3 regions of the Peribacillus sp. FSL H8-0477 genome follow, and region 2 is predicted to be linked to each of the others. Evidence: riboswitches for the same ligand, from Rfam matches in the RefSeq annotation. Region 2 holds a riboswitch; each other region holds the start of a gene.
The links. Region 2 has a riboswitch for cyclic di-AMP ahead of MHI18_RS22125 (potassium-transporting ATPase subunit F). Riboswitches for the same ligand answer to the same signal wherever they lie in the genome.
Positions count from the first base shown of each region.

Region 1 (8,217 bases), 240 kb from region 2:
TGATACAGAACTGATTCAATGGATGTGGGACCTGTCACAAAGTCATAAGACTCATTTTTGGGCTGTGAGTTGCGACCACGTTTATCGCGGAGAAATGCCGGAAGACATTACGAGTTCAAAATGGTTAAAGTTTGGGTTTGATAGTGAAGATGACGAAATTCGTGATGATATTCTTCGTCAATTGAAAGAAAAGGGAAGCCTAGAAGTTAGTAATTCTAGTCCAACAAACATTGAAGTGAATGCAGTGGGCGTAAATAAAGCAAAAGCTATTGAGGTTGTTTGTGAAAAACTCGGGCTAACAATGGATGAAGTCATGGCTGTAGGTGACAGTCTAAATGATATTGCGATGATAAAGTCGGCTGGATTTGGCGTGGCGATGGGCAATGCACAAGAAATTGTCAAGGAAACGGCAGATTGGGTAACATCGACTAATATCGAACATGGAGTAGCCAAAGCCATACATAAATGGGTACTTGAATAATGGAAAAACTCCTCTAGACTGAACCGACCCCCGAAAGTTAGATAATAACTTTCGGGGGTATTTTAATGGCCAAAGATGATGTGAATTTGCAACTAGCTGTGGTCAATGACTACTTGGGGCTACAGGGCCTTGGCTTAAAAATACACCATTGATCGTTCTATAGTGCGAAAATGGGTGAACGCATTTTACTTACTTGTACAAGCTGGTTTAGAGACAACCTATTCTGGTCAATTAAAAATGGATGTCATAAACTGGACGAAGGAGGAAGGTGAATCACCCTATAATGCAGCCGAACAGTTCAAACTTACCCTTCCATCTATGAAATTGCTTGGACTATGAAAATCAATCTTCATTCTACATTCCTCATTTCCCTGTTTGGAGAAACCTTCTAATTACAATGTACACCCATTGAAAATGAAAGAATTGACAAAGTTATTATTTGTAGGCATAAGTGTACCTTATGGTACCTAATTTATCCTAAAAAAGGAAGATATCAATATTGTAGAATGTAAAAGTATGATAATATAAGGTAGAATATGTCTGAAAATTCAGTTGGAAATAGGAGGAACTTTCTATGACAAAATCGATTCCTGAAGCATGGTGGAATGAGCTTGCTTTGCCGGTTATCGCAGCTCCGATGTTTTTAATATCCGGACCTGAGCTAGTTAAATCTTGTTGTATGAATGGGGTGTCTGGCTCATTTCCAGCTCCAAATGCAAGGCCGATAGAGGTCCTTGATGAATGGATGGGAGACATCAGCAGCAGTTTAGCAGAAGCGAAATTGAAGGATCCTGCTAAAAAAATTGCGCCCTGGGCAATGAACATGGTGGTACATAGTACGTACAGCCGTCTTCAAGAAGAGTTAGAGCTGGTAATCAAGCATCAGCCGCCAATTGTTATCACTTCACTTGGTTCGCCAAAACATGTTGTCGAAATTGTACATAGCTATGGCGGTTTAGTATTTTCCGATGTTAGTAGTATTCCGTTTGCTAAAAAAGCAGCTGAGGCAGGCGTGGATGGATTGATTCTTGTTGCAGCGGGCGCAGGAGGACATGCCGGAGAGTTGAATGGCTTTGCGTTTGTAGATAGTGTACGTACATTTTGGGATGGAATCATTTTACTTGCCGGCTCAATATCTACAGGAAAAGGAATTCTTGCAGCTCAAGCGGCTGGTGCGGATCTTGCCTATATGGGGACTCGTTTTATTGTGGCAGAAGAAAGTTATGCTGCTGATGCCTACCGTGAAATGCTTGTAACATCAGAACCTGAAGATATAGTCCTAACGGATGCATTTTCAGGAGTTAACTGTAATATGTTAAAACCGAGCATTCGAAACAATGGCCTTGACCCAGAACAACTAGTCAAAAAAGAAAAAGTTAATTTTGACGGTATGGCTCAAAAATCAGATGCAAAAGCTTGGAAAGATATTTGGTCTGCTGGTCATGGTGTAGGCGCGATCGACAAAATTGATTCAGTTGAAGGCATAGTGAAAACACTTCAACAAGAATATAACGAGGCTTTGACAAAGTTAAATGAACAGGCTGCGAAAATTAAAACAAGTGTTTCCCAATAATTATGTTAAATGGACATTCAAGATGTCCATTTTTTTTATTCGTTCGGAGCCACAATTTCAACCTTCATTCGGTCAGGATCCTCGAAAAATACAGCATAATGATTCGGTCCGCCAGCAAAAGGGAAACTTTCTTCATATAAAAGAGGAATCTTTTTTTCCTTTAATTTCGTGAACAATTTATTAACATGCTCCCTGGACTCTCCATGAAAAGCTAGATGATTAAGGCCAATCCTCCCTCGATGGTATCCGCTGTCTATAAAACGGTCATCTGTTTGAACAAATACTAGATACGAGTTTCCTTGTTTCCAACTGATGCCGGACGCCCATTCTTGAAAAACTTCATAGTTTAATTCAGTTAAAAGCCATCCCCAAAACTCAGCTGATTTTTTAAGATTGGCAACATTTATTTCAATATGATGCAGCATGGCGATCGCTCTCCTTTTTTTGTAGATTATACCATAAACTGCTGAATCAATAGAGTGATAGACCGCTTAGTATCAGGCTTTTCCCTCCTATAAAAACTTCATGAAAAAGTAGAAAAATATGTATTTACAAAATGGAGTAGCGGGAGTATGATAATCAACAGTTTCATATTTCTTATCGCTGAATCTTAATAGAACGGAGGACCCATCGAATGCAGTAGATTACTGCAAGGGGTGAATCCTAATATAGGTAGGGCTCCTCTTATGGCCCGAATCCGACAGCTAACTCCGTAAGCGTAATGAAGAGAGGAAGGGTGAAGCTTGTGAGCTAAAAATAATAGGTCCACAAGGCTATTTGCTATGCCTTGTGGGCTTTTTTGTGTCTAAAAAACGAAGGTATCTTACAGAATGTGGTGGTATAAGTCATGTATTCTCCTATTAAACGATTTTTAATTGGCCGCCCTTTAAAGTCATCTGAGCTTGGAGAGCAAAAGCTAAATAAATTAAAGGCATTAGCGATTTTATCATCTGATGCATTATCAAGTGTTGCCTATGGTCCGGAGCAAGTATTATTAGTTCTTATGACAGTCAGTGCCGTTGCGTTTTGGTTTTCAATCCCTATTGCGATGGGGGTATTGGTTTTACTGGCAGCACTGATTTTATCTTACAGGCAAATCATCTATGCCTATCCGGATGGTGGTGGAGCGTATGTAGTTTCTAAAGAAAACCTTGGTATTAATCCGGGATTAATAGCCGGAGGTTCACTTTTAGTCGATTATATTCTGACAGTAGCAGTCAGTGTGTCCGCAGGAACGGACGCTATCACTTCTGCACTGCCGTCCCTTCATTCCTATAACGTGTTAATTGCTATTATACTCGTTGTTATTATTACTATTTTAAGTTTACGAGGGATTACGGAATCTGCATCAATCTTAGCTTATCCCGTTTATTTATTTGTCATTGCATTAGTCATTTTACTTGGTGTAGGCATTTTTAAAATTTTTACTGGTGACATACCAGCTGATCTCCATTCACCGATTGGGACGCCGGTTGCTGGGATTTCTTTATTTTTATTACTTCGAGCCTTTGCATCAGGATGTTCAGCTTTGACAGGTGTAGAAGCCATCTCGAATGCCATTCCAAGTTTTAAAGATCCAGCACCGAAAAATGCGGCAAAAACGCTGACTATTATGGGGATTTTACTCGCGATTCTCTTTTCAGGTGTCATCTTTCTTGCGTACTATTATGGCGTTTCACCAAAAGAAAATGAAACGATCGTCTCACAGCTTGCTTCACAAACCTTTGGACGAAATTATTTGTATTACTTCATACAGGGAACAACGGCATTGATACTAATTTTGGCAGCAAATACGGGGTATTCAGCTTTCCCGCTTTTAGCCTTTAATCTGGCAAAAGATAACTACATTGCTCGTATGTTTTCGATTAGAGGGGACCGACTAGGTTACTCAAATGGAATTATTTTTCTTGGAGCGATGTCCATCTTGCTGATTCTAGCTTTTCAAGGAAATACCGAAAAATTAATCCCGTTGTATGCGGTTGGGGTATTTATTCCCTTTACGCTGTCACAGACAGGTATGCTTGTTAAGTGGATTCGGGAAAAACCGAGCGGGTGGCAAATCAAATTAACGATTAATCTAGTGGGTGCTTTAATCAGTCTGCTTGTTCTGCTGATTTTTTTAATTACAAAATTCACTCAGGTGTGGCCGGTGTTTATCTTCCTTCCGTTAATCGTCACTTGGTTTCACCAAATAAAGAAACATTATGAGTCTGTTGGTGAACAACTGAGAATCAAGAATTGTGCAGAAAGTCTGCCAATCATGGGGAATGTAATGATTATCCCGGTCGCGGGCATTACTCATGTCGTAGAAAATTCACTTGAATATGCAAAATCACTTGGAGTAGATCAAATTATTGCAGTCAATGTTTCATTCGAAAGGGAGGATGAACGGAAATTCGAAGAAAAATGGCAAAAGTGGCAGCCAGAAATCAGGCTGGTCACCTTACATTCTTCCTACCGAAGCATTATTCATCCACTAACTAAATTTATTGATACCATTGAACATAAAGCGAGCGAAATGAATTACCGAGTGACCGTCATGATTCCTCAATTCATACCAAAAAAGAGCTGGCATAATATGTTGCATAATCAATCCAGTTTGCTGATTCGCGCGTATTTACTTTATAAACGTAATGTCATCGTTACGACTGTACCGTATCATTTGAAAAAATAAATGGGAAGAACGACTCTGCGAAAAGCCATTTCTTTAGGGAAATGGTTTTTTCGTTGTTCAGCTTTTAGGAAGTTTGACTTAGACCAAAAAGAGGGAATAACAGGAGGGCAGCTAACTTTCAGGAGGAATGGATGATGGACTTAAAGACAGGAAAAATGTTTTGGAGTGACACATATAAGGAAGCACCTAACTATCCGGAGCTTACAGAGAATATTGATTGTGATGTCTGTATTGTGGGAAGTGGATCATCAGGAGCCCATTGTGCGTACTTTCTAGCTGAAACAGGCCTGAATGTCGTCCTTGTTGATAAACGGGATATTGGAGCAGGCAGCACAATGGCAAATACGGGATTGCTGCAATATACAAATGATAAAACATTAACGTCATATATACATAGTTTTGGAGAAAAGGCAGGAGTACGTCATGTCCAATTATGTTTAGAGGCTATGAAAACTTTAGAACATACAGTGATTCCAAGTTTGGATGGCGATTCAGATTTTCGAAAAAGACAAAGTCTTTATTTTGCTTCCAGTAAAGAAGACGTGCTCATGTTGAAGGAAGAATACCAAACTCTAAAAAAACACGGATTTCCGGTTGAGTATTACACAAAGGAGGAAATCGCTGAGACGTTTTCTTTTTCAAAATCTGCCGGACTTGTGACAAGTAACGATGCAGAAATTAATCCGTTTAAGCATGCACACAATTTGATTCAGTACGCTGTGAATAAAGGTGTTCGCGTGTATGGTCATACAAATATTAACGGAAAAATCCTTAAAAACAATCATACCGAATTGTTCACAAGTAACGGTTGTTCTATTAAAGCAAAGTATGTGATATTTGCGACTGGTTACGAGGCACAGGAAGAAGTAAACGAGCAAAATGCAAAGGTCGTAAGCTCGTATGCCATAGCAACCAATCCTGTTGCAGATGTGGCTAATTGGAAAGAGGCGATGATGATTTGGGAAACCGCTCGTCCCTATCTCTATGCTCGTCAAACGGTAGACAATCGGATTATCATTGGTGGACTTGACGAACCAACAAGGTATAGTGAAAAACGTGATTCCATGATTATTCATAAACGCGATGAATTACTCGATAAGCTGGTGGAATTATTTCCTGAACTAGCTGGCCAAGTTAAGGCAGACTATTATTGGGGGGCGTCCTTTGGTGAAACGCATGATGGGTTGCCCACAATCGGCATGTACCAAGATTACCCCAATTGTTACTTCTTATTAGGGTATGGCGGGAATGGAACAGTCTATAGTGTGATATTATCGCAGATTATCACTGATTTAATTGTAAAAGGAACGCACCCAGATCTTGATATATATCTTAAAGAACGCTCTGCTATTAAAGGGACCGCATAAGTAATCGTTGTGACTAAATGCTCAGAGGCTAACTTCTGAGCATTTTCTTTTTTGCTAAGATAAATCTAATTTTGTTCTGATTTTTTCACCAATTAGGTGGGTGTTTTACTGAAGTAATGAGCGCTACAATTAAGAAAGGTCTTAGATTTTTTCTTAGAATGGAGGATTACAATGAAATTTAGCAATGGCAACTGGTTAAATAAAGAAGGCTATACGCTCGAACACCCAATGGAATTATATGATGTCGAAAAAAAGGAAAGAAGTCTCACTGTTTATGCTCCTTTTACGCCCATTATACATAGAGGTAAAACATTAGACGGAGGAATGATGACCGTTGAATTATCATCCCCTTTGGAGGATGTCATTTGTGTAAAGCTGTCACATTATGCTGGAGGGATTGATAAGGGTCCGCATTTTGAGCTTCATAAAGAAGATGTTCCTGTAGAAATTGAAGAAAATGATGAAAAACTATTCTTCTCGAGCGGAAACCTTCACGCAGCTTTCCATAAGAAAGGCGAATGGAAACTTGATTTTTATAATGAAGATAAGCAATTAGCAAGCAGCAGAGATATGGGAATGAGTTATATTGTGACCGATCAAAAGGAAGTCTTTATGCGTGAACAGCTTACCTTGGATGTGGGTGAATTAATTTATGGGTTGGGTGAACGGTTTACCTCATTTGTAAAAAATGGTCAAACCATTGATATCTGGAATGAAGACGGCGGCACTGGAAGTGAGCAGGCTTATAAAAATATCCCCTTTTATCTGAGTAATAAAGGGTATGGGGTGTTTGTTAATCATCCTGAACGAGTTTCCTTTGAGGTTGGCTCAGAAAAAGTATCAAAGGTGCAATTCAGCGTGGAAGGCGAAAGGTTAGAATACTATATTATCAATGGTCCTGAACCAAAGCAGGTTTTAGAAAAGTATACGGCATTGACTGGAAAACCAAGTCTCCCCCCTGCATGGACATTTGGTTTATGGCTAAGCACCTCGTTTACCACGAATTATGATGAAGAAACGGTGACTAAATTTATAAATGGAATGGAAGAAAGAGATATTCCATTAGATGTTTTTCATTTTGATTGTTTTTGGATGAAGGAATTTGAATGGTGTAATTTTCTGTGGGATGACCGGGTATTTCCAGAACCGGAGAAAATGCTGATGAGACTAAAAGAAAAAGGCTTGAAAATCTGTCTATGGATTAATCCGTACATTGCTCAGAAGTCACCACTGTTTAAAGAAGCAAGTGACAAGGGATATCTTCTCAAAAAGACAGACGGAAGTGTATGGCAATGGGATAAGTGGCAAGCTGGATTAGGGATCGTAGATTTCACAAACCCGGAAGCGAGCAGCTGGTTCGAAGACAAATTAGAGAGCCTGATAGATATGGGAGTCGATTCTTTTAAAACGGACTTTGGCGAGAGAATTCCGACCGATGTCTGTTATTATGATGGATCGGATCCTAAGAAGATGCATAATTATTATGCCTATTTATATAACAAAGTCGTTTTTGATTTATTAGAAAAGAAGCTAGGCAAAGGGCAAGCGGCTCTATTTGCTCGGTCTGCATCAGTCGGCAGTCAGAAGCTTCCTGTACACTGGGGCGGGGATTGCTGGGGAACGTACCCGTCCATGGCTGAATCATTACGCGGCGGTTTATCGTTTGGTTTATCAGGTTTTAGTTTCTGGAGTCATGATATTGCTGGATTTGAACAAGGGGCCACTCCAGATTTATACAAACGCTGGACGCAATTTGGGTTATTGTCTTCTCATAGTCGTTATCATGGCAATACAGAATATAAGGTTCCATGGCTTTATGATGAAGAAGCCGTTGATGTTACGCGCGTGTTTACAAAATTAAAAAACAGCTTAATGCCTTATTTATACCGCATAGCCTGTGAATCTACCATGACAGGGGTACCGATGATGAGAGCGATGGTACTAGAATTCAATGAGGATGAAACCTGTCATTACTTGGATAGACAGTACATGCTTGGCGATTCATTATTAGCGGCTCCTATTTTTAATGACCAAGGCATCGTTAAATACTATCTTCCTAAAGGCAAATGGACGAACTTCTTAACCAATCAGGTAGTTGAGGGAGAAAAGTGGCACACAGAGG
Region 1 covers NZ_JBBODE010000001.1:608,049-616,265, reverse strand. Annotated here, with positions in the region: gene MHI18_RS03190 (Cof-type HAD-IIB family hydrolase) at 1-481, shown strand, start outside; gene MHI18_RS03185 (hypothetical protein) at 656-820, shown strand; gene MHI18_RS03180 (NAD(P)H-dependent flavin oxidoreductase) at 1,056-2,054, shown strand; gene MHI18_RS03175 (VOC family protein) at 2,090-2,479, opposite strand; cyclic di-AMP (ydaO/yuaA leader) riboswitch at 2,646-2,788, shown strand; gene MHI18_RS03170 (APC family permease) at 2,902-4,728, shown strand; gene MHI18_RS03165 (NAD(P)/FAD-dependent oxidoreductase) at 4,863-6,095, shown strand; gene yicI (alpha-xylosidase) at 6,267-8,217, shown strand, end outside.
Region 1: linked by a shared signal. The riboswitch ahead of MHI18_RS03170 (APC family permease) and the one ahead of MHI18_RS22125 (potassium-transporting ATPase subunit F) in region 2 are both predicted to bind cyclic di-AMP.

Region 2 (8,217 bases):
GGATTCGATTAATAATTGAACCTTGAATGATTTCTTCCCATCTGGTCCTTTTTGATTGTCCCAGCGTAATCCGTGTAATATAATGCTGCATAGCATATTCCACGATTTCATCAGCGATATCTTCCCGGACGATCAAAACTTCTTCAAATTTTCCTTTTAATTTATGAATCAACTTTTGCATTGATTTTTTAAACATTTCTTCTTCTTTTGTCAAATTCTTTTGTTTTACGATAAAGCAAGCGATTAATAGTTCGCCGCCCAGTCGTTTTGCTATCTGATCTCCTCTTCTGATTAACAGGGACCCATTCCAATTATATTGTACGCATACCAGAATCCGTTCAGTAGCTCCAGAGGGTCCCACTAATCCTTCTTGCTCTCGAATTTCCGTCAAATCTTCTTCTACTTCACCTGCTAAAAATCGTAAGGACAGTTCCCTTAGAACAGCTAAATTATCCTTATTGTATAATTGCGCCTGTTCATTTTGTTGATGAGTTGCTTCAATATTCCCTTCTAGAAGTCGTTTTAAAATGGCTTCGGGTGTTACATCCAAGAGTCTAACCTCATCAGCCACCGTCAATGTATCTTCAGGAACAAATTCACGAATATTAATCGGGCATTTCATTAACCGTTCGGCAACCTCTTTAACCCCTTTTAATTCGTAGATATTGATGGTGGTAATCACACTAATCTTATTATTAATTAATTCTTTAACTTCTTCTAATCTAGTTCGATTTTCAGCTGAAGGCCGGTTAATGTGGGCTAATTGGTCAACTAACACTACTTCTGGATTTCTTTTGTAAATTTCTTGCATATTTAAATCATGTTTCAACTGACCATTATCCTCCCAATCAATTGAAGGAATAACTTCTAGACAGCCTAATTGTTCTAATGTTTTTGGGCTGTTGAGTGTACTTACTACACCAACAGCCACATCAATCCCGCGTTTTTTCAGCTCATTTCCTTCAAGGAGTAAATGATAGGTTTTCCCAGAGCCGCTTACCGCTCCGAGGATGATTTTGAGTCTGCCTTTTTTGATCGTGGAAATCGATTGGAGAATCTCTTCAGGTGATTTTCGGCGAAAGTTCTGGGACATGATCATACCTCCTAATCCAATTCAGCGTTAAGAGGAGAGTAACTATCACTCTCCTCCACTCTTTCACAATTCATCTAATGCTATATTTATCTCTAAAACATTGATTCTGGGTTCTCCAAATAACCCTAGCGAGCGGCCTTCCTTATGTGTATTGATAAGGTCATATAAACGTTCTTCTGAAATCCCGCGTTCTTTGGCTATTCGAGGTACCTGAATGTCTGCTCCTTGAATAGAAATATTTGGGTCAAGTCCTGAACCTGAATTAGTGACTAAATCGGCTGGTATCTCTGATTGTTTGACTGTTGGGTTTTCCTCTAGGAATTTAACCATCTCACTTTTTGTTCGTTCTATCATTTCTTTATTCGATGGAGAATAATTAGGCGTACCTGAACCAGCTGCATCATAATTAATAGAAGAAACACGACCATGAAAATAGCCGGGGTCTGTAAAAGATTGACCAATTAACCGCGAACCAATCAGCTCTCCTGCTTTATTTTCAAGTAAACTGCCCTCTGCTTTTGCCGGCATTATTACTTGGGAAACCCCTGTCAACAGCAGCGGATAAGCTAACCCGCAAATGACGAGCAAGACGAAAACTAAACGGATACTTTTTAACATGCATACCACACCTTTTTATAAGATTAAGATAATCCAGCTAATACAAGCAGTAAGTCAATTACTTTGATACCGATAAAAGGAACGATTACTCCACCCAATCCATAAATAAATAGATTCTTGGTTAACAATTTGGAGGCATTCATCGGAACATAGTTTACCCCTTTCATGGCTAATGGAATTAATAGGGGAATAATCAATGCATTAAATATCAAAGCCGCTAATATGGCACTTTGCGGTGTGTCCAGCCCCATAATGTTGAGGGCTTTCATTTCTGGAATAGCAACCATAAACATGGCTGGAATAATCGCAAAGTATTTAGCGACGTCATTCGCGATACTAAAGGTAGTTAAAGCACCTCTTGTCATCAGAAGCTGCTTCCCAATCGCTACGATTTCAATGATCTTTGTTGGGTCTGAGTCCAGATCAACCATATTCGCCGCTTCCTTCGCAGCATGTGTTCCCGTATTCATTGCCAATCCTACATCCGCTTGAGCCAAGGCTGGTGCATCATTTGTTCCATCACCGGTCATGGCCACAAGCTTACCTTCAGCTTGTTCTCGCTTGATCACCCTAATTTTGTCTTCCGGCTTTGCTTCAGCAATATAATCATCAACCCCAGCTTCTTTTGCAATTGTTGCCGCTGTTAATGGGTTATCACCGGTACACATCACCGTCTTTATCCCCATTTTTCGTAATTCATCAAAACGTTTTTTCATGCCTGGTTTGACTGTATCTTTTAAATAAATAACACCCAATATTCGTTTTCCTTCTGCTACAGCCAGCGGTGTTCCGCCAAGTGACGCGACTTCATCACTAATGTTTTCTAAATCAAGTGGAATTTTTCCTCCCTGCTGCAGGATATATTTCTTGATTGCATCAACTGCACCCTTTCTAACTTTGGTGCCATCTGCCAGATCCGTCCCGCTCATTCTAGACTCAGCTGTGAATTCTACTCCTTCCGATCCTTCCTTTATTAATTCCTCTTTGACTGTTCCATCCTTCTTAACAAAATCAACCACGGAACGGCCTTCTGGGGTTTCATCATGCAGCGATGAATAAGCAGCAAACCTATTCATCTCTTTCTGGGTTACCCCCTTAACCGGCAAAAGTGAAAATGCCATCCGGTTACCCAGTGTGATTGTTCCAGTTTTATCTAGAATGATCGTATTAATATCACCAGCCGCTTCTACCGCTTTCCCAGATTTTGCAATCACATTAAATTGTGTCACTCTGTCCATCCCTGCAATTCCAATCGCAGAAAGAAGACCGCCTATTGTTGTTGGAATCAAGCAAACTAGTAATGCCACTAATGTAGCAGTCGGCAAATTCACATTAATATAGGAAGCAATTGGGACTAGTGTGGTACAAACAAGCAGAAAAATAAGCGTCAACCCAACAAGCAGCGTGCTGAGTGCAATTTCATTAGGTGTTTTTTGTCTCTTAGCTCCTTCTACTAAACTAATCATCCTATCTAGGAACGATTCACCTGGGTCACTGCTGACTTTCACTTTAATGTAGTCACTAATCACTTTTGTCCCGCCTGTTACAGAACTGAAATCTCCTCCTGATTCTTTTATGACTGTGGCTGACTCGCCAGTAATGGCTGATTCATCTACTGAAGCGACGCCTTCAATAATATCTCCATCACTTGGTATGAAATCATTGGCTTCCACTAACACAATATCGCCTTTACGCAAGTCTGCGGCATCCACTACTTTTATTGAACCATCTTTTTGGATGACCTTTGCTTTCGTGTCCTGTTTCGTCTTCTTAAGACTATCCGCTTGTGCTTTCCCTCGTCCTTCAGCTAACGCCTCCGCAAAGTTAGCAAACAGGATCGTTAGCACTAAAATGAAGCTCACAGCCATATTATATCCTCTGTCTGAATCCCCCCCGAACAATGATGGAAATATCGATAGCAGTAAGGTCATAACAAAGCCTATTTCTACGACAAACATGACAGGATTACGAGCCATTAACTTTGGATTTAATTTTTTGAAAGCATCTTTGCCTGCTTCAAGCAAGATCGTACTAGTGATGTTCCCTTTACTCTTTCTACTCATCTGGAATACTCCTTTTCAACAGTTATCTAATGGTCAGCCACTCAGCAATTGGGCCAAGGGCAAGTACGGGAAAGAACGTTAACGCTCCTATTATTAAAACAGTGGCTAAAAGGATGATTAGGAACGTGCTATTATCTGTTTTAAGTGTTCCAATCGTCTCTGGCACACGCTTCTTAGTGAGTAAAGAACCAGCGACTGCGATCATGGCAATCATTGAAAGGTAACGGCCGAACAACATAACTAAGCCGGTAGAAATATTCCAAAAAGGCGTGTTATCTCCTAACCCTTCAAACCCTGAGCCATTGTTAGCCGCTGACGAAGTAAACTCATAGACCACCTGAGAAATCCCATGAAATCCCGTATTTGAAATGGCTGTGGTACCCATTTCAGTAGCTAACGCAATCGCCGATGGTCCTAAAATGATTAAAGGATGCAGGAGAATGACGATCGCAATTAATTTCATTTCTCTTGCCTCAATTTTTTTGCCTAAAAATTCTGGCGTTCGTCCAACCATCAGCCCAGCAATAAATACAGCCATAATCGTATACATCACAATATTGATTGTTCCTACTCCATCACCGCCAAAGACACAGTTCAACATCATTTGGGCGAGCGGTACCAGTCCTCCGAGCGGGGTCAGCGTATCATGCATCGTATTCACTGTCCCTGTTGTCGCCGCTGTTGTAACTGCAGTAAATAGAGCAGTTTGCGCGATTCCAAACCGAACCTCTTTCCCTTCCATACTCCCATTTTCTTGTGATAGACCTATTTTTTCTAACGCCGGATTCCCATTTAATTCACTAAAATAGGACACACTCAGGAAGACAAGAAATAGTAACCCCATCGCAGTAAAAAGGATCCAACCCTGTTTTTTGTTTTTCGCCATCCGCCCAAACGTTAAGGGCAGTGCAGCAGGGATTAAAAACATTGATAGTATTTCTAGTATGTTAGTAAAGCCAGTAGGATTCTCAAAGGGATGGGCCGAGTTAACCCCGAAGAATCCACCGCCATTTGTCCCTAAATGCTTGATTGATTCTAAAGCAGCAACTGGTCCTCTCGCGATATTCTGTGCAGCTCCTTCTAAGGTCGTCACGGCAGCGGTAGAACTAAACGTTTGCGGTACCCCTTGGGAAACGAGTATCAAACCTATAAGAATGGACAACGGCAGCAGTACCCGCGTAAGGGAACGGACTAAATCAACATAAAAATTCCCCATATTCTTTTGCCCTGTTATCCCTCTAAAGAAAGCCATACATAGAGCGAGCCCTGTGGCTGGGGTCGTAAACATCAAAAAGATAATCACAGTCATCTGTGATAAATAAGATAAACCGGATTCTCCGCTGTAATGTTGTAAGTTCGTGTTCGTAAGGAAGCTCACAGCCGTATTGAAGGCAAGTATCGGATCCATATTTGCTATATTACTAGGATTCCCAGGCAGCACTCCTTGAAAGCGGATGATCAGGTATGAAATGATAAACATGATGAGATTACTAAACAGCAAGGCTTTAGCGTATTTCTTCCAGTTCATTTCACTTGTTTGTATACCTGACAGCTTATAAATAATCCGTTCGATTGGTCCAAATACTCGATCTTGCTTGGTCGTTTCAAGGGAATAAACAGTCGTTAAATAGTTTGCCATTGGTATCGCTAGTACAAGAAGCAATACCAGCACCACACCGATTTGTAAAAAATCCATTTACATTTCCTCCGTTAGTCACGATTAATATTTTTCTGGGTTAAGCAATGCATGAACTAAATACAACGTAACCACTCCGACAATCATCAATAGAACCATTATTTACTCTCCCTCTTTTTCGATAACATTTTGACAAAAGTGAATAAATCCTAAAAAGAGTGAAAAAGAAACAGCTGTTAGCAGCACGGATACAACATCCATTTGACCTTCTCCTTTCAACTAGTTGATGAAAAAAACCTCACCACCTCCTTTCCGTATTGTCACTGTCAAACTATCAATCCATAAAAAAAAGACCAATGCGTACTCATCCCCCGATATGCAGCCGATGCAAAAAATCGATCCGAGTTTCAACAATGAAAAAACTTCATTGCAACAGAAACAGAATGATTTGCAAAAGCAAACATTAATTTGGAGAAAAAGTACTCATTGGTCTACTTAACGTCCAGCAAGCAGGGCTTCCTTTACGCTCAGTCATCCAAGAACAATTTTTCAATATAGGCATACTAAAAAGACCTACAGAAGGACAGGCTGCTCATTTTGCTGAAATCAACAAAAAAGCCCCCTGAAATAAGGTGGTCTTATGACCTCCTTCGCTTTAGCCGACGAAGTTAGCTGACGGGTAGGATGGCGAAAGAGTTCACATCCCTTCTGCAAAAGCAGAATTAACCCCAAAATACTGGGTCCTCCGTTCTCAAAATCTTTGAGATTTGGCCTTTATTAAATTGTTATGCTGTCGCTTATTTTACGCTTAACTAGAAACATTTGTAAACTAGGTAAACTAACCATATAAATCCAAAATCGATGAAATAGATTCATTTTTAACGATTTTTCAAATCAAATCACTTGTTTTCTCATTAATTCTTACTTTTTCAAACTTTTACAAATTTTCATAAAATTGATTGACAAGAAGTTAGGCAGCAATTATGCTGAATTCCAGCAATAGCCAAAATTAGTGGAGGGATTATGTTAAATTCTAAGAAAAAACTTGAAGCTGAGATTAGTGCTGCCTTCATCAAGTTTCAGCGTGAGTTGATTGGGAGAGGACCACAAGAGGCAAAAACGTATATTATTAATGATATGCTGATTACCCGATTTAAAGGTGTTCTGACTGTTGAAGAAAAACATCTGGCCAGCCGAAATGCAGGAAAGAAATTAATTAAGCAAATGCGTTCACTGCTACATGAAATGTACACCCAGGATTATGAAAAAATCGTGGAACAGTATACCAAATGTAAGGTTCTGTCCTCTCATCGAGATATTAGTACAAAAACTGGAGAACAGATTGAGGTTTATATTCTTGATAAAGATCTAGAAAAATGTTTTGAACCGCTCAAATAACTTGCATCTCTTACCTTCCCGTTAAAGGGCGTTGATTATGTGTATTAATAACAATATCTTGGAAGGTATTTCTGCCGCATATACAGAATACTTCCTCGTTTTTTAACAGCACATGGCAGTGCAGACAATACTTTTTTTTCATTTTCTTCAACTCTTTTCATAGATTCTGTATGTATGATATGCAGAATAAAAAAAGAGTTGCAGCACTGTGCAACTCTTTTTTTCTATGAGGCTTTTTGGACTGCTGTTAGTTGAGTCTGTTTTGTGCTGGGAACAATATTAAAAAAGATATTTAATACTATCGCTGTCATACTTCCAGCTACAATACCATTACTCGTAAGAATTTGCATGCTTTCTGGCAGATTGGTAAATAACGAGGGTACTACCGTAACCCCCATGCCCATTCCTACTGAACAAGCAATAATTAACAAGTTTTCTTGCGAAGAAAAATCTACGGTACTGAGCATCTTTATTCCATATGCGAGTACCATCCCAAACATCGCTACCATGGCTCCGCCCAGAACAGATGACGGTATGACAGTTGTGAATGCACCAATTTTCGGCACCAGTCCAATCAGTATAAGCATTCCGCCGGCCGTATAAATAACATTTTTACTTTTAACACCTGATAACTGCAGCACCCCGACATTCTGGGAGAAAGCTGTATAAGGGAACGAGTTAAATAATCCACCCAGTATTGTGGCTATCCCTTCTGCCCGGTATCCTTTGGCTAAATCCTTCTTTGTTACTTCTTTCTCACAGATATCACCGAGGGCATAATAAACACCTGTTGACTCAACAAGACTGACGATGGCAACTAATGTCATAGTAAGGATCGCCGCAGCATTAAACGTAGGCATCCCGAAATAGAAGAGATGCGGAATATGCATCCACGAGGCATCACCAACAGCTGAAAAGTTTACTTTTCCCATTAGTACGCCCGCTGCTGTTCCACAAAGAATCCCTATTAAGATCGCAGCAGACCGAATAAACCCATTAGAAAATTTATATAGTAATAAAATGAATAGTAAGGTTCCAAACGCAAGTGTAAGATTTTCAACTGATGCAAAATCAGCCGCTCCTTCTCCACCAGCCATATTATTCATGGCCACTGGGATGAGGGTAATGCCAATAATCGTAACGACTGATCCGGTCACAACCGGCGGGAAAAATCTAGCTAACTGGCTAAACCATCTACTAATGATAACGACTATTACCCCCGAAACGAGAATGGCTCCATAAATTGAGGTAATGCCAGATTCCTTACCGATAGCAATCATCGGTAAGACGGCCGTAAATGTACAACCGAGCACAATAGGAAGTCCTATACCAGACACTTTGTTTTTCCAAACCTGAAGAATCGTCGCAATTCCACACATAAAGATGTCAATAGAGATTAAGTACGTTAA
Region 2 covers NZ_JBBODE010000001.1:851,397-859,613, forward strand. Annotated here, with positions in the region: gene MHI18_RS04395 (universal stress protein) at 1-1,093, opposite strand, end outside; gene kdpC (potassium-transporting ATPase subunit KdpC) at 1,157-1,711, opposite strand; gene kdpB (potassium-transporting ATPase subunit KdpB) at 1,735-3,774, opposite strand; gene kdpA (potassium-transporting ATPase subunit KdpA) at 3,797-5,470, opposite strand; gene MHI18_RS22125 (potassium-transporting ATPase subunit F) at 5,495-5,569, opposite strand; cyclic di-AMP (ydaO/yuaA leader) riboswitch at 6,053-6,193, opposite strand; gene MHI18_RS04415 (DUF2294 domain-containing protein) at 6,434-6,808, shown strand; gene MHI18_RS04420 (nucleobase:cation symporter-2 family protein) at 7,033-8,217, opposite strand, start outside.

Region 3 (8,217 bases), on a different contig from region 2:
GCTGGGTATTGCATTAGCTACCACATTCTTCAAACATAAATTCAGTGAACTAGAAAGAAAATCAGGATTTACGAATTACTTTATGGGTGCATCTTTTATTACAGAAGGAGCGATTCCTTTTGCCGCGGCGGATCCAATTCGTGTTATTGTCAGCAGTGTAATTGGCGCGGCAACAGCTGGTGGTTTATCCATGGCTTTTAAAATTACTTTACCGGCGCCTCACGGTGGAATCTTTGTTATCCCATTGGTTAATCACCCAGTTCTTTACTTACTTGCCATTGTAATCGGTTCCTTAATTACAGCACTGTTACTTGGATTTTGGAAAAAGAAACAACTATAAGTGTGTTAAAAGGTCGATTTCATAGCGAAATCGACCTTTTTTCTATGGGGGGGAAGAGCAAGGTAATTTTTTATTAACGCATATACCCCTGCAGGTATTTTTGAGTTACGTAAAAAACGAATAATAAGAACAAAACTAAACCTTTATTTCAAGAATAACCTCGATAGAATATTTATTAAATCTCATCGCATGTTAACACTTCATACTCAAATGTTTATCAATAAGAAAATGATTTACCAGTTAAAGGGAATTAAGGAATCGATGTCGAACTACTTGAAGAAATCCTAGTCTGATAGAAGAGAGGGGATAGATCGATGACTGATGATGCATTAGTTAAAACGACCAATGGTTCAATCAATGGAAAATCAGTGGGCAATGTTTTAGTTTGGAAAGGAATACCTTATGCTAAACCCCCTTTAGGCAAACTTCGTTTTATGGCTCCAGAAAAACCTGATTCTTGGCAAGGCGTGCGAGAGACAGTAGATTTCAGTAGCGTGTCAGTACAAAAAAGCCGTGAAATTATGAAGTTTTTAGGTGACAACCCAATGGATTCAAGTGAAGATTGTCTCTATCTTAATATCTGGTCGCCATCACCGGATGAAAAACGACGGCCCGTATTAGTCTGGATTCACGGAGGTGCCTTTACTAATGGCTCAGGTTCTTCTCCAGCATATAACGGTGAATCGTTTGCGGAAATGGGGGATATCGTTGTTGTTACCCTCAACTATCGTCTAGGCATCTTGGGTTTTCTTCATTTAGGAGAACTAGGGGGAGAAAGATATGCAGCTTCTGGAAATTGCGGTATTCTTGATCAGATTGCTGCCTTGGAGTGGATACATGATAATATTACAGCATTTGGGGGAGATCCGAATAAAATTACCGTTGCTGGTGAATCAGCTGGAGCTATGAGTGTTGCTGCTTTACTTGCCATGCCTTCAGCTAAGGGCCTCTTTCAACAAGCAATTTTACAAAGCTGTCCACCAAATATGTATCAAACAAAACAAAAAGCAACAGATACAGCTAAACGTATTTTAAATCAATTACAACTAACAGAAAACGATTTATCACGTTTAGAAGACCTTCCCGTTGATAATCTTTTAGAGGCAGCAGCCGATGTCACAACATGGTGTCCGACTGTAGATGGTGAGTATCTGCCTCAAAATCCTGATCAAGCACTCGCAGCTGGCAGTTCCAAAAATATTCCCATATTAATTGGAACAAACCGTGATGAACATAATTTGTTCAGCTTTTTTGATCAAAGCTGGCGTACGATCGACGAGAAAGAAATACGTACACGTTTTGAACAATCACTGGGTTCTGTTTGGTCACAACTTTTCCCTTCTTTTAAAGAGTCACCGTTAACTCATGAACTTTATGATCAAGTGATGACGTTCAATTTATTTACTTATCCTTCAATTCAACTAGCTGAACAACAGATCAAGCAAGGAGCACCCGTCTGGATGTATCGATTTGATTATGAAAGCCCTATTTTTGAAGGGAAAATGAAAGCCTTTCATGCACTCGAGCTCTTATTTGTTTGGAATAATCTTCGCAAATCCGTACCGTTTCTTGCCGGATCACCTGAAGAACAGTTACTAGCCGATCAAATTCACCAAGCCTGGATTGCTTTTATTCGAACAGGGAATCCAGATGAACAAAGCATGGTTCACTGGCCGCCGTATGACTTAGATAAACGAACAACCTTGCTATTTGATCGTGAAAGCCGAGTGGAACATGATCCTGACAGCAGTAATCGACTCCTATGGGAACAAGCAATTAGCACAAAAACTAGATAACCCTAAAAGTCATCCTTTCGAGGATGACTTTTTTTTGTATTTTCGCCATGGTATAAGCGGCCAAAAAATTGTTTCTACATATATAAAAGAAAAGGTTGTTTGTTGAGAGGAGGAAGAGTTATTAAGTTGAAATCGTGCTTCCTTCAGTTCTTTGATACACAAGAAAATGAAACAGTATTACCTGTAAAAGAGTTTGAAGAACTTAAACAGAAATTATTGTTTGAATATGAACAACCTAGTGAGCACAGTATCGCTTTGCTTCCAAATGAAACGAAAATAATTAAAGCCATTCGAGCTGAAACCACGAAATATAATCGTAATAATCTCACACGAACAGAAGCTTATTTGTCTTTTTATATTAAACACCCTGAGATTCATTGGGCATTGCTTGCCCATTTTGTATCTCGTAACGGTGGTTACCATATGACTGATCTTAAGAGCGATTTAATGAACCACCTTTTCACAGAAACAGAGCGAAAGAAGTTTTTCTATTTTCTAGAAGACGCTAATGCAGCCATTTTTGCCGATGCTTATCCACAGTTGTTGCTATATAGTTATGCGGTGAAGCAACGAATCGACTTGAGTAAATTCCTTGCTATTTTTCATGTATCTCGCTTTATGCATCCGATATGGGACCTGTTTATTCATAATAGAAAATCTTCATTACTAACGATTGCAATGATTATTAATGAACAGCAGATGCTAGAGCAGCGTTTGATAACACGACCTCCACATAGTCAAATCATGAAACGACTTGATTTTCAACTGCAAGAGAACTTGGGGTTCACAATGGTTCTGTTTCCGTATCAGCAAAAAAAATATGAGCTGACAAGATTGACAGGTTTAGTCGTTAAACGATTTGCAGATCCGAAAAGTAGAATTCTTATCGGTAAAAAACTCTATCGGCTTTTATTTCAGGATATAAATGTGTTGCAGGGATGTCTCGAATTTTCTTGTGACGTTCCGCACTCTGGTTCACGTTCGGATTACTGGAGCGGTGTTTTTTCTACAAATAAAAGAAACCGACTTTATAGTCCCGTTTTGCAAGATGCGTGGACTGATGCTGCTTTATCTTATTTACCTATAAATGATTGGTTTGTAAACGATCAATCTATCGGAGAGTTACACTCTTATCCTAAACTGAAAATGACTGATTTGACAAAGAAAGCTTTTGATCATACCTCGATACTGCAACTAATCAATCAAACGAAGCAGTTCATCCAGTAATAGAGAGGTGTTACACGATTATGGTCAAACTGGTATTCTCGCATACTTTTTAAATACTTTACTAAAACAAGTGCAATACGGAAAAGATCACTCTCTAATCAACGCTTACAAAGTAATTTGTCGGATTTGGGCGATAAGAGTCGCCCTTCCAACTTTCACAATAAATACTCCTAGTCGTTCCTACGTTTTTTGATATCACTATGATATTCCAATCTAAATTCTTGTTCATCCAATTTGAAATAATGATTAATATAACTTGAAATAGTAAGTTTTATAGAAATATATAGTGTTTTAGCCATGAAATTAAATGAAAACGAATGAATATGGATGATTTTGAGCATATTTACTATCCCATGGGGGTTTACAAGTGATGAAGGATGGGAGTATGATAATTCCAATAAAATACAATTTAATTGCGGCCTAATCTCACGTATTGAGAACGGAGGAACCACTATTTTGGGGTTAATTTTGCATTTGCAAAAGGGATGAGAAACTCTTTCGCCATCCTACCCGTCAGCTAACTTCGTCGGCTAAAGCGAAGGAGGTCATAAAGACCGCCTTGATCAGGAGGCTTTTGTTGTTGCTTTTTTTACAGCTAAACCGTTCTGACACTAACATAGGTCTTTTTATTATGCCTATAAATCGAATACTATCATGGATGACAGAACGCAAAGAGAGCGTAAAGCTTGCTGGGCGTTAAGTAGATCAATGATTGCTTTTCTCTAATTTTATGGTTTTTGTAAAACATACAAGGTTCCGAGACCTGTATCACCACTCGGACATGGATGGATATTACATTGCCTATCAAGGGGAAAAGTAAGCATTGGTCTATTTGTTGTTTACAACAGTTAACTATCAATCGAGAAGTCATTGGAACGGTACAAATTCAATGAGGAAAAGGGATTAAGCCTGCAAGAAACCTGAAGGAATGTGACCAGAATAATAGTTTATTAGGGAAGATGGGGTAGTATGATGAATTTTGAGGAACCGTTTAATCTGCTAGATGATAATGGTATTGACATGGATATCGTCGCCCAGATTATCAGGCGAAGGAGGCAGGTGCTGGTTCTTTGCTATATCGATTATCGCATGAATCAACGCATTGTCTCAGACGATCAATATGAGGAATGGGTACAGGAGTTAAGTCACCTACAAGATCACAATCCTGCTGAAGCGGAAAGAGCCAACATGCATGTGGACTTCAAAGGTGTCCATTTGAAGGATGCCGATTGTCTTAAGCTTGACCAGGTATGGATTCAAGACAAGGCGTTACATCTATTGCGCTATCAAGCTAGTATCAAGGGCAATCAATAGCAGGAACGGGGGTTCATAGAGGGTGTGTGGACCAAGAAGTCCCGATAAACGTACATGTTTTGCTAATGATACGTTTTATCGTTTGTACCGTATTTACGGATTTAATTAAAGGGTAAAATGGGTGGGATAATTAGATAGAGGGGAAGATGAATATTGCCACTTATCGTGCAAAAATTCGGCGGCACCTCGGTTGGAAGTATTGATAGAATTCTGATGGTAACAGAACGTATAGTGGAGGCGAAAAATAAAGGTAATGATGTAGTCGTGGTTGTTTCAGCGATGGGTCAATCCACCAATTCATTAGTAGATATGGCGGAGCGATTGTCTCCCAACCCAGCGGGAAGAGAAATGGATATGCTGTTAGCAACAGGCGAACAGGTTTCCATATCCTTACTTGCTATGGCTTTGATAAGTAAAGGCTATCCTGCTGTTTCTTTAACAGGATGGCAAGCTGGGATTATGACAGATACCGTTCACAATAGAGCGAGAATCGTCCATATTCACAGCGATAAAATAGTAAATCTTGTTCGAAAAGGTACCATAGTCATTGTGGCAGGGTTTCAGGGAATTACGGAAGACGGAGAAGTTACTACTCTGGGTCGGGGGGGTTCGGATACAACTGCAGTTGCGCTGGCTGCCAGCATTAAGGCTGACTTATGTGAAATTTATACAGATGTTTCCGGAGTCTTTTCTGCCAATCCACGTATTGTGCCTACAGCCAAGAAATTAGTTAGGATATCCTTAGATGAAATGATGGAATTGGCGACATTAGGCGCGAGTGTCTTACATCCCCGTGCGGTAGAGTGTGCGAAAAAATATAATGTTCGGTTAATGGTAAGATCTAGTTTTTCTGATGAAGAGGGAACCTTAATAGAGGGGGATGTGGATATGGAAGCAAAGTTGGTATGCGGAGTGACTCACAAAGATCATATCGCGAAAATTACAATTAAAAAATTTGATGCATTATCTTCTTTATTTACAATTTTGGTGAAATCCCATATTGATGTAGATATCATAACCCAGTGCTCAGATGAACTTTCGTTAACTAACTTGTCCTTTACTGTTTCGATAGAAGATTTGGGACGTACATTGGATTTACTCGAATCCAATAAGACAACACTCGCGTTTGAAGAACTCAATACGGAAGTAGGTTTAGCGAAAGTTTCTATCGTTGGATCAGGAATGGTCTCAAATCCCGAAGCAACTGCAAGAATGTTTACAGCATTGGCTTCCGAGCATATTCCGATTAAGATGGTTAGCCATTCAGAAATGAAGGTTTCCTGTATTATTCCCGAAGATATGTCAGAAAGAGCAGTACGGACCCTTCACAGTGTTTTTGGTTTTGACGTCCTTCTAAAAGAGGCGGTTTTACATTAGTTCAATAGTACAAAGAATATATTCGGCTTTTCACAAAGCTTTTCTATAGATAAGAAGATAAATAAACAACTTAGAATGTAAAAAAAGACTACCATAAAAAAACAAGGATTGAGTAGCATATATAAGAAAAATAGGAAAAAGGAACATAGAGGACAGACACGCAAAGGAAGCACATGATCGCTAGGAGTTAAGTAAACCAATGAGTACTTTTCTCTACTTTTATAGGTTTGCTTTGCTATGTATCTACTAATCAATGTTTGAATCTTATTGGTTAACGCTGGGATGCTTAGCGGCATACATGGGGAAAGAGTAAGCATTGGTCTATTTTTTATATTTTCAACAGGCAGGCTTCTCTTTCATAGAAAGAATGCAGATTGAGAATTAATAAGAGAAAGTACTAATGGGGTGGATTGTATGGGAAAAGTACTGCTTGTTGGAAAAGGAAAATTATTTAAATCTGTAAAGAAAAGTATAGGGGCCACCCACACGGATACAAGTGACTTAGAAACTTTAGACTATGATGAAGAGTGGTTTAAGCCTACAAGTAACCTGAAGGACTGTGATGGAATAATGGTTCATAAATCATTGCAGGCTAACTGTGTTTATCTATTCCCTAATACTCTGTTAGATGGAATAAATCTTGTAAGAGTATTTATAGAGTTCAAACCTTATAAGTTGTTTGTTGTCACTCATGATCAACAATATTCTACTCTATATAAAAAAATGGGAGCCGACTTTGTCATCCTTAGTAAATCGGGTTGTTACAGCTATAGCTGGCTGTTAACAAGCGGCACCTAGTTACTAAAAAACTTAATGGGGGGTGTAACAAAAATACCCTATAGAGTAGACATTTTCTAAGTGTCTACTCTATAGGGTACAGTTTTACATGCAGATAAGGCTTTACTCCTTAATATCCTTTCGAATAGTCAAGCAGGTTAATCGCAGGTTGTTCACCCTCGATATACTTCTTTAAATTAGGAATGAAAATATCTTGCAGCAGCCTCTGGTCATAGAACTCAGTTGAACCGGACGTATGAGGGGTAATGATCACTTGTTCAAGATCCCAAAGTGGGTTATTCTCCGGCAGGGGCTCTACTTCAAATACATCCAATCCAGCACCAGCAATTTGGCCAGTATTCAATGCATTGATAAGATCCGCTTCGACAACAATAGGACCGCGGCCAATATTTATGAAGTATGCTGTATCCTTCATTTGTTCAAATTGTTCCGCTTTAAACATGTGTTTGGTCTCCTCAGTGAGTGGAAGGGTCACAACAACATAATCGCAACGCGACAATACTTCATTTAACTGATTTGGTGTTCGCATTTCATCTACATTTTCTGCATCTTTTCCTGAGTGGCGGATTCCAAGCACAGTCATACCGAAGGCTTTTGCAATCTTTGCTGTTTCACTGCCTATAGCACCGACACCAATAATTCCGATTGTCTTGCCGTGAATTTCAAGCTTCATATTAGCATGATGCCATTTCTTTTGCTGCTGATTTTTAACATATGTATCAATTTTACGGGTTAAGGCCAGCATCAGTCCAAAGATGGTTTCTGAAATAGGGAACGCATGAACACCGTTAGCACTTGTAACGACTACTTCTTTCTGCTGTAATTCTGTTAATGGGAGGTTATTCACTCCTGCACTCCAAGTTTGAATCCAACGTACCTTAGAGCCTGCACTTATTACGGGTTCCCTTAAGCGCTTGTTCCATCCAGCGATAATCTCCGCATCGTTCAACCTACCTTCCCACACCTCGGGATCACGACTAGCCGTAACTTCCCATTCAGGGATAATAGCTTGAATTTCTGAAAGAATAGCTGCATCTACATCATGCGTAAGTAGTAAGGTTCTTTTTGTCATGGGTTTATCTCCTTTGTATCCTCTTAGAACAATCCTTCAATGATTGTAGGGAGGTCTTCTGATGAGTACTTTAAAAAACTGTATCACTATCTGAATTCCATACTTACGAGCAAAATTCCTGTGTAATCCGTGAATTTACTTACAAGAAAAAAAGCTGACCATCGAGCAGTCAGCTTTAAGTCTATTAACTCTTTAAAAATTTCACACATACAGGATAAGGAACAGGCAGATCACTTCCAAGCAAAGAAAGCTTTCCTGTTTCGGTATCACGAGCATAGAGGACAAGGTTACTT
Region 3 covers NZ_JBBODE010000003.1:334-8,550, forward strand. Annotated here, with positions in the region: partial or broken gene MHI18_RS21135 (PTS fructose transporter subunit IIC) at 1-340, shown strand, start outside; gene MHI18_RS21140 (carboxylesterase/lipase family protein) at 655-2,136, shown strand; gene MHI18_RS21145 (DUF2515 family protein) at 2,263-3,363, shown strand; cyclic di-AMP (ydaO/yuaA leader) riboswitch at 3,771-3,910, shown strand; gene MHI18_RS21150 (DNA ligase LigA-related protein) at 4,384-4,677, shown strand; gene MHI18_RS21155 (aspartate kinase) at 4,831-6,054, shown strand; gene MHI18_RS21160 (hypothetical protein) at 6,469-6,852, shown strand; gene MHI18_RS21165 (D-2-hydroxyacid dehydrogenase) at 6,962-7,924, opposite strand; gene MHI18_RS21170 (lactonase family protein) at 8,109-8,217, opposite strand, start outside.
Region 3: linked by a shared signal. The riboswitch ahead of MHI18_RS21150 (DNA ligase LigA-related protein) and the one ahead of MHI18_RS22125 (potassium-transporting ATPase subunit F) in region 2 are both predicted to bind cyclic di-AMP.